3 linked regions of the Phragmitibacter flavus genome follow. Each later gene encodes a partner of the first gene's protein in a complex. Links are inferred from orthologs where the notes say so. Each region holds a gene or a part of one and is shown on either strand. Other genes may lie near its edges.

Region 1 (2,953 bases):
AACCACCCAATCCGGCAAACGGACCGATCACGAACTTCAGACCCGTCTTCACCACATTTCCCTTTGGACTGGTCGGATTCAACTCCACCAACGCCAGTTCCAAAGTCACCGTGTCCGGGCCCGGATACCTCGAAAGCACATAACGCGGGCGCTCCGAACGCGCAAAAGCACCCGCAAACTCCTGCCTCAGCTGCTTCGCCATTCCCGCTTCATCCCTCGTGATGCTGCCCAGCTCAATCTCCTTGCGCACCAGTGGTTTCCCCACCGGCCTCAGGTGTTGCAACGTCACCGGGGCAATAAAAATCTGCCGTTTCGGAATCGCCCGCCCCCTCACCTCAGGATTCGGGGAGCTCCACACTTTGTGAAACGGCGCCCTCTCCCGCGATTTTTTCATCTGATCCGGAAACTCCACAAAAGAACTCAATTGTGCCGGCCTCGCCTTCAGCATCTGATTCGTCGACCGGCATGAAACCATCAACAAACAACTGATCGCGGCAAAGAATAACAAGAGTCTCATGGTCGGTGGGGGACGTCATTCATACATTGATCCGCCTTCCCATCAAGAGACAGGATGAACAAGATTTTCAGCAATTGGTTTCCCCCGTCTCCTCCCAAATCGGCGGCAGAGCGCCGCACTCCAAAATTCCACGACTCTTCTCCGCTTGTGAAATTTTTCACAAATTCGCCTTGCCGCTCCGTCCCATTGCGGAATACTCAAACCGACAGACGAGTCCCCCTTTAATAAAGTAAGTAAGCAACTATGGCTAAAACGGTTCAAGAGCTTGATGCACCGGACATCGCCGCCCAGGCGGCGCTACACGCACAGGCGCACGACGAAGCCGTCACCGACATGATCGGTGAGAAACTCGTCATCAACATGGGACCATCGCACCCCGCCACCCACGGCGTTTTGCGACTCGTCCTCGAACTCGACGGCGAAATCATCACCAAAGCCGATCCCGACGTCGGCTTCCTGCATCGCGGCGACGAAAAAATCGCCGAGAACATGCACTACAATCAGTTCGTGCCCTACACCGACCGGCTCGACTACCTCGCCCCCCTCGCCAACAACGTCGCCTACGCCATGGCCGTTGAAAAACTCATGGGCTGGGAACTCCCCGCCCGTGGCAAAGCCCTGCGCGTCGTCTGCTGTGAAATGGCCCGCCTCTCATCGCACCTTCTGGGCGTCGGCGTTTTCGCCATGGACGTTGGTGCCATGTCGGTGTTCCTCTACACCTTCACCCAGCGTGAAACCATTTACAATTTGAGCGAGCAGCTCACCGGTGCCCGTTTTACCACCAGCTTCACCCGCGTCGGCGGCCACACCCGCGACATGAACGAGGCTTTCATCAGCGGACTCAAAAAATTCCTCAACGAACTCCCCGCCGTCATCGACGAAATCGACGCCCTGCTCTCCAAAAACCGCATCTTCATCGACCGCACCCAGGGCCTCGGCATCATCACCAAGGAAGACGCCATCTCCTTCGGCATCACCGGCCCCAACCTGCGCGCTTGCGGCATCGACTTCGATCTCCGCAAAGCCCATCCTTATCTCGACTACGAACAATACGAGTTCGACATCCCCATCGGCACCACCGGCGACTGCTACGACCGCTACCTCGTCCGTATGGAGGAAATGCGCCAGAGCATCCGCATCCTCAATCAGGTGCTCGCCAGCATCCCTTCCGGTCCCATCAACTACGAAGACCCCAAAAATCGCCTCCCAGGCAAGCAAAAGGTCCTCATGAAGATGGAGGAACTCATCCATCACTTCATCGTTGCCACCCAGGGTCTCGAAGCCCCCGTCGGCGAAGTCTACTTCGGAGCCGAAAACCCCAAAGGCGAACTTGGCTTCTACATTTGCAGCAAAGGCGGCGGCGTTCCCTACCGGATGAAAATCAGGAGCCCCTCGTTCGTCAACCTCAGCATCCTCTCCAAACTCCTGCCCGGACACATGGTCAGCGACGTGCCCTCCATCCTCGGCAGTCTCGACTTCGTCATGGGCGAGTGCGACCGGTAGTAAAACCTTTTTCTTTTTCAAGCGATCATGGCCCTCGAAGTCCCCACGGAACTGGAAGCAAAAATGGATGAAGTCATCACCCATTATCCCGTCTCCAAACGCAGCGCCGTGCTGCCGCTCCTCCACCTCATCCAGCACCACTTCCGCTACATCAGCGACGAAGCCGTTAACTGGGTCGCCCAAAAGCTCTCGCTCGAACCCATCCAGGTCCTCGAAGTCGTCACCTTTTATCCTGGATTCCGCCAGACCGCCCCAGGAAAATACCACGTCCGCGTCTGCCGCACCCTCTCCTGCGCCATGGCCGGCAGCTACGAATTGATGGAGTCTTTCTGCAAGGAGGCCAACATCGACCGCTCCCACGTCGACCATCATCACCCGATTGCCGTCAGTCCCGATGGCAAATACAGCATCGAATTTGCCGAATGCCTCGCCAGTTGTGGTTTCGCCCCCGTCTGCATGGTCGAAGACGACTTCTTCGAAGGCATCACTCCCGACAAAGCCCCCGAAGTTCTCGCGAGATACGAGTAACTCCCGCAACAAGGGACCGCGAAGTTTTACTTCGCTTCAAAGCCTCCGACCCAAATCCCCCTCCGCCAGCTGCACCTCATAAGCCAGCGTCTCCGGCGAAATCCACCCCGCGCCCAGCGCCCCGACAGTCTCCCACACCATCCCGTCGCCCGTGCAAACCCGCAGCGTAACCTGCTGCGCATACTTCGCTGCCAACCGCTCAATCACCCCATCAGCCGAGATCGAGTCATCTGAATAAAACACCTGCACGCCCTCCGCCTCTCTCTCATCCGACACCTTGCCACCGCGGCCATCAAACACCACCACCACCCGCTCCCCGGTCAGATCCTGCAACAGGCGCATTCGTTTTAGTAAACCCTCTCGCGCCAAGTATCGCTTTGCCGCCCGCACATGCAGTTGCCGCAA
Region 2 (3,019 bases), on another replicon or contig:
ATGTCCAGCAACATGATGATGAACAAAAACAGCACCATCACCGCCCCGGCATAAACCAGGATCTGAATGATCCCAATGAAGTAGGCGTCCAGACTGATGAACAACGCCGCCAATCCCACAAAGCTCATCACCAGCGACAGCGCACTCGCCACCGGGTTCCTGCAAATCACCACCATCGCCCCAAAGCCGAGCGTGACGATTGCAAAAAGATAAAACAGGGCAGCAGGCATAGGTTAAAAGTCGGAAGTCGGAAGTCGGAAGTCGGAAGTGCCAGAAAGCCAGATGACGTCATCATGCCGTCCAGTGATCAACACCAAACAACTTCCGACTTCCGCTTTCCGACTTCCGACTTTCATCTATTTCAGTTCGTTCCACTTGTTGACCAATCCGGTGCGCACGCCGCCGATTTGGTAAAGTTTCGTTTTGTCGTGCACCATCTCCGCACGGGTCTCACCGGTAATCGCATAATCCTTGCGCAGGAAAATGGCCTGCTCTGGACAAACTTCTTCACACATGCCGCAGTAAATGCAGCGGATCATATCAATCGTAAACTGACGCGGCCTCTTCTCCACCTTCGCCCATGGATCATTGGAGGGAATCTCCTCTGGCACGATGGTGATTGCCCGTGGCGGACAAATGAACTCGCACAACTGACATGACACACAGCGCTCCCGGCCATGCTCGTCCGTCACCAATGCAGGAGCCCCGCGATAATGTTCTGGAAGCTGGGAATCCCACTTCTCCTCCGGGTATTGCATTGTCACTTCCGTCCTGCCGCCCACGATGGAGCGAAAGGTGCGCACCGCGTGACCAAAAGTAATCGCCATGCCTCTGGCGAACGTGGAGATAAACCAGCGTTCATGCCATTTCAGCTTGGGGCGTTGAACAACAACAGTAGCCATGACAACAAGTTAGATTTTGAAAAACAACATCAGCACCGCCGTGAGAATCACATTGGCCAGCGCCAGTTCGAAAAACACCAACCAGCCCAGTTTCATCAACTGGTCATATCGGAAACGCGGCAAGGTCCAGCGCACCCAGATGAAAACAATGATGCAAACCACCACCTTGGTCAGGAAGCTCGCAATGTGCAGCAGGCCCAGCCAGAACGGCGTCACCCCGGCCTCATGACTCAATCCCAAATAAGGTGCAAAAGGAATGCTCCAACCGCCGAAAAACAAGGTCACTGCCAATCCCGAACCAATGATCATGGCTGCATACTCACCCATGAAGAACAGCGCAAACTTCATCGAACTGTATTCCGTGTGATAACCCGCCACCAACTCCGTCTCGCACTCCGGCAAGTCAAATGGTGCCCGGTTGGTCTCCGCAAACATCGAGATCATGAAAATCACGAACGAAATCGCAATCGGCACCAGCAGCACCCAGCGTCCTACCGACAAACCATCCCCCCACAATGGCAACAGCAACCAGCCATGCGCATCTTGATACTCCGTCATCTTCGACAGGTTCAGCTCTCCGAAAATCATCAACAATGGCACAATCGAAAGCCCCAGCGAGATCTCATACGAAATCATCTGCGACGAACTGCGCACGCCACCAAGAAACGGATACTTTGAATTGGACGACCACCCCGCCAGCACAATCCCGTAAACCCCCAAGGACGAGATCGCAAAAATAAACAGCGGCCCCACATTCAGATCCGCAATCACCAACGGCACCGGCTCGTAAATCCATGAACTCGTCACCCCGAAATTTGCCAGCCAGCTAAAGTTCAACTCACTGCCGAAAGGAACCACCGCCGCCGTCACCATGGCCGGCACCATCACCAGAGCCGGAGCCAGCCAGAAATAAAACTTGTTCACGTGCGCCGGAGTGAAATCCTCCTTCAGGAAAAACTTCAATCCATCCGCCAACGGTTGAATCAATCCACCGATCCCAAAAATTCCCACGTCCTTCTTGAATCCAAACAGCGTCAACGGAATCCCCGTGCGGTTCGGCCCCACCCGATCCTGAATGATCGCGCTCACCCGACGTTCGGCATACACCGAATAGGCCACCATGGGCAAAATGACCATGAACGCAAAAAACACGATCTTCAACACCGAGGCGATGAGGAAAACGAAGTCGATGGTGGCGAGGGTGAGAGTCATGCCAAACGGACGGCCAAAAAATTGGATACCCCCCATCATGCGATTGAAGCGCCAACCAGCAACCCGAATTTGTGAAAAATTTCACAAGCGCCCGTTTTCAGCCGCTATTCCTGCTGAAAACTTGAGGTTCGACACCGGAATTCCATGATCATCAGGACACATCGCCACTCCGGCAATGAGCGCGACAAACCCACCCCGACCGTTGGTTGACTCCTCCACCCCTGTTCGAGCTTAAAATCGGCCCTTGCGACGCCCACCAAACAAAACCGCACACCCCACCATCGCTAGCAACGCCCGGGATGGTTCTGGGACCGCCACCAACGAAAGATAATCCACATTGATCCATCCCGCATTGCCTCCAGTGCGCACCCACGACAACACGTGCTCCCCCTCACTCAAGGTGCTCACATCAATGCCATTGACCACCATGAGCTGGCCCGCAGCCGTCATTCCTGTCACCGTATGAAACTTCACATCGTTCAAGTAAAAATCGATATCGTGCGTCGTTCCAGGCAACCCCGCACCCTGTCCACCCCCATAAAAATCGACGGTAAATGTCAAACTCTTATCGGTCCCCACCTCATCCGCCCCAAGCTGGAAATAGATATGGTGGGTCGTTGCACCGGAAGTGATCGCACGGGCAAACCCCAAAATGGATGAAGCATCCAGCCACGGCTCCATCCCCGAGGTCCAAAGCTCACCCACCGAGCCACTGATGCCATCCACCGTGGTGTAATCACCGTTCTCCCAATAATACTTGTTATCGACTCGACCTCCCCCCTCCTGCTCAAACTCTCCAGTCCCAGTGTTATCGATCCCGATATAAAAAACCGTCGATGCAGGACTCACCACCACCAACAACGCAAGCGCGATAAAAACGGTCAGTAAACTCTTCATAACAACAA
Region 3 (2,885 bases), on another replicon or contig:
ATCGTTTTGTCATCGGCTTCCTTGCCGACATCAACAAAACCGACGTCAGCCAGGAACAAAGCGGCTTCTCCAGCACCCCCGCCTTCTACACAGAAAAGCGTGAACTCGATTACCTCGTCACCGGTCGCCTTCGCGCCGGTTATTTGATCACCGATCGTTTCCTTGCCTACGTCACCGGCGGTCTTGCTTATGGTGATGTTGAATACAGCTATCTCACCGACACCCCGGCGACCGTTCGTTCCCGTAACGAACCCAGCGACAGCGACAACATCGGTTATGCGTTCGGTGGCGGCCTTGAAGCCCGCATCACCCGCAACATCTCGATGACCGTGGAATACCTCTACACCGACCTCGGCGACAGCGACTACGTCACCAACCTCAGTGGCCCTGCCGCCTTCTCCGCTCGCGCTGGATCAACCGATTCCCGTGGTTCCGACCGCGACTTCGACTTCCACACCTTGCAAGTGAAGTTGTCCTACCGTTTCTAATCAATCACGGAAAGACCACCGGTAATATTTCCCCCAAAACCTACTAAAAACCAACAAGTCGGCGTTCCTCAAAGAGCGCCGGCTTTTTTGTTGTCCAGCCAAGACCGCGAAGTAACTTCTTCGCATCAGTCATTTATCCTCACCCCTCAAACGTCTTCGCGCGAGGCTCACGTTCAATGGTATTCGCATCCATCGGTGACGTTACAAACGGTCCACCTTCCAGCGGTGCAATCCCGGTAAATGCCACTTCCGGCATCTCACTCGCTTTGCCTGCCAGCGGGAACTCCTTGCGCAGCGGGAAGAACGGATAGCCTTCCCACATCAAAATGCGCCGCAGATCAGGGTGACCCGCAAAACGAATCCCCATCATGTCAAAAATTTCGCGCTCATGCCAGTTCGCCGTCGCCCACAAATCGGAAACCGTCGGCACTTCGTGCTCCTCATCCACCAAAGCCTTCACCCGCAAATGCGCGTGATGGGTCAGCATCCCGTAGAGCTCATACACCACTTCAAAGCGCGGCTCCATGTCGCCATGATCCACGCTTGAAGCATCAATCAGAAAATCAAACTCCAGCGTGTTCTTGCAGAAGCTCATCACCTCTTTCAAGCGGCCCAGCTCCACCGTCACCCACTGCTCGCCACGAAACTCGCCCGAAGTCACCATCGCGGGACCAAACTCCTTTTTCAACGCCTCAACCAGTTCTGCAGCGGTCTTCATAACATCACATCAAGTCAGACTTTCAACCATCAACTCAATCTCTAGCCCATCTCCGACACCATCTCTTTTTTCTGTTCCAACAGCGAGCTCTCGCCTTCGATCTTGCGCTGCAAACGAAAGAAGCCTTCCAAAAGCGCCTCAGGCCGTGGTGGGCAACCTGAAATGTAAACATCCACAGGAATCAACCGGTCAATCCCCTGCAACACCGCATAACTGCGATACATCCCGCCGCTGCTCGCACAGGCACCCATGGCAATGCACCACTTGGGCTCCGGCATCTGATCCCAAATCCGCTTTACTGCCAGCGCCATCTTGTAAGTCACCGTTCCCGCCACCACCATCACATCCGCCTGACGCGGTGAAAACCGAAACACTTCCGCCCCAAAGCGCGAGATGTCATACCTCGAAGACGCCGTCGCCATCAGCTCAATCGCGCAACAGGCCAGCCCCATCGGCATCGGCCAAAGTGAGTTTTTGCGCATCCAGTTGATCGCCGCATCCAGCCGCGTAACAACCACGTTGCTCTCGATTTTCGAATCGTAGCCAAAAGGGGTAATCGTCGTTTCAGACATAAGCCGGGCAAGTTTGCAGAGGGTGAGGGCTGCGATCGCATTCTACGCCCTCCCCTCAGGGACCAGCAACCAGTTTGTGAAAATTTTCACAAGCCCGGCACCGAAGGGCCACGAACCTGCACTTCACCTTCTTTCTTCTCCGCATGGTTCGGGACGACCCTTCCACACAATTTCCTCGCTTCACCCCTCGCTGTTTGATAGAACATTTTTTAGCTCATGAATTTTAAAACCGTTCCGACTCGCTTTTTCGTCACCCTGAGCGTTTTGGCGACCCTTCCTTCCCTGCCCGCCATCCCCTACACCTATGACACCGACGGCGTAGGCGCGGGCGTCATCACCGAAGGCAGCGGCACCGGTTGGAACCTCACCGACGCCTTTTGGAACAACGCCGACACCCTCTCCGTGTGGTCCAACCTCAGCACCGATACCGCCATCTTTGGAGGCGGCGCGGCCGGAACTGCGGGAACCGTCACCGTCGCCACGGGCATCATCACCAACGGCATCACCTTCAACACCCCCAACGCCGGTTCCTACACCCTCACCGGCGGCACCATCTCTCTCCAAGGTGCCACCCCCACCATCACCGCCAACGCCACCGCCGTCACCAACAGCAGCCTCCTCGGCTCTGGTGGCATGACCAAATCCGGCGCTGCCAACCTCACTCTTGGCGGCTCTGCCGCGAACACCCTCACCGGCACCACCTTCATCACCGCGGGAACCCTCACCCTCGCCAAAAACACCAGCGTCACCGCCCTCAATGACGACGTCAACATCTCCACCGGCGGCACCCTTGCCTGGAACACCACCAACCATCAGATTGTCGACAGTGCCGACATCACCGTCTCCGGCGGACTCATCAACTTCAACAACCGCTCCGAAACCTTCGCCTCCTACACCCAAACTTCCGGCGGTCTCACCGGCGGGAACGGCGGTGCGGTCACCGTGGACGGAGCCTTCAGCATCAGCGGCGGCAACCAGTTCGTCGTCAACAGCGCCGGCCAGCTCACCGTGAATTCCATGAGCCTCACCGGCGGCAACGGCCTCCTCGTTGGCGGCAACAACACCAGCGTCGTCACCACCGTCAACATCGGCACCGGCGGTCTCACG

Evidence for each region. Proteins that work in one complex are often made in the same cells at the same time.
Region 2: the proteins of nuoD (region 1) and FEM03_RS15645 are in contact, whole or in part, in a cryo-EM structure (PDB 6ZJN), measured with the Thermus thermophilus proteins. The link is inferred for Phragmitibacter flavus from one-to-one orthologs. Residues at the interface, in WP_223903221.1 of Thermus thermophilus: Pro35, Ser36, Asp139, Gly141, Ala142; in WP_096411122.1 of Thermus thermophilus: Ala224, Glu225, Gln226, Glu227, Ala295, Trp297, Phe298, Arg299.
Region 3: the proteins of nuoD (region 1) and nuoB are in contact, whole or in part, in a cryo-EM structure (PDB 6KHJ), measured with the Thermosynechococcus vestitus proteins. The link is inferred for Phragmitibacter flavus from one-to-one orthologs. Residues at the interface, in WP_011057128.1 of Thermosynechococcus vestitus: Pro17, His18, His19, Pro20, Ser21, Met22, Val25, Arg27, Met29, Thr31, Ile38, Asp39, Cys40, Glu41, Pro42, Val43, Ile44, Gly45, Tyr46, Leu47, His48, Arg49, Gly50, Met51, Lys53, Ile54, Asn57, Arg58, Pro65, Tyr66; in WP_011056552.1 of Thermosynechococcus vestitus: Leu46, Met47, Tyr48, Thr50, Ala51, Cys52, Phe54, Ile55, Glu56, Ala58, Ala59, Ile61, Gly62, Ser63, Arg64, Phe65, Asn76, Pro78, Thr89, Thr91, Lys93, Met94, Ala97, Leu101, Met123, Phe124, Ser126, Asp127, Ser128, Tyr129.

The regions. Positions count from the first base shown.
Region 1 is NZ_VAUV01000002.1:273,500-276,452, reverse strand. The notes cover bases 9-2,890. They hold nuoD (NADH dehydrogenase (quinone) subunit D), read left to right. Parts: upstream 9-760; coding sequence 761-2,020; downstream 2,021-2,890. Other genes in these bases: FEM03_RS03180 (NYN domain-containing protein), read right to left, coding at 2,585-2,890; FEM03_RS03185 (NADH-quinone oxidoreductase subunit NuoE family protein), read left to right, coding at 2,048-2,548; FEM03_RS03195 (DUF3313 family protein), read right to left, coding at 9-517. In the rest of the region: more of FEM03_RS03195, read right to left, coding at 1-8; more of FEM03_RS03180, read right to left, coding at 2,891-2,953.
Region 2 is NZ_VAUV01000011.1:88,154-91,172, forward strand. Bases 14-2,961 are described here. They hold FEM03_RS15645 (complex I subunit 1/NuoH family protein), read right to left. Parts: upstream 2,115-2,961; coding sequence 912-2,114; downstream 14-911. Other genes in these bases: FEM03_RS15635 (NADH-quinone oxidoreductase subunit J family protein), read right to left, coding at 14-230; FEM03_RS15640 (NuoI/complex I 23 kDa subunit family protein), read right to left, coding at 357-902; FEM03_RS15650 (hypothetical protein), read right to left, coding at 2,346-2,961. Also shown: more of FEM03_RS15635, read right to left, coding at 1-13; more of FEM03_RS15650, read right to left, coding at 2,962-3,011. UniProt on the Escherichia coli protein: NDH-1 shuttles electrons from NADH, via FMN and iron-sulfur (Fe-S) centers, to quinones in the respiratory chain. The immediate electron acceptor for the enzyme in this species is believed to be ubiquinone.
Region 3 is NZ_VAUV01000014.1:125,613-128,497, reverse strand. The notes cover bases 14-2,827. They hold nuoB (NADH-quinone oxidoreductase subunit NuoB), read right to left. Parts: upstream 1,779-2,827; coding sequence 1,248-1,778; downstream 14-1,247. Other genes in these bases: FEM03_RS18400 (beta strand repeat-containing protein), read left to right, coding at 1,995-2,827; FEM03_RS18410 (NADH-quinone oxidoreductase subunit C), read right to left, coding at 628-1,206; FEM03_RS18415 (outer membrane protein), read left to right, coding at 14-488. Outside these bases: more of FEM03_RS18415, read left to right, coding at 1-13; more of FEM03_RS18400, read left to right, coding at 2,828-2,885. UniProt on the Escherichia coli protein: NDH-1 shuttles electrons from NADH, via FMN and iron-sulfur (Fe-S) centers, to quinones in the respiratory chain. The immediate electron acceptor for the enzyme in this species is ubiquinone.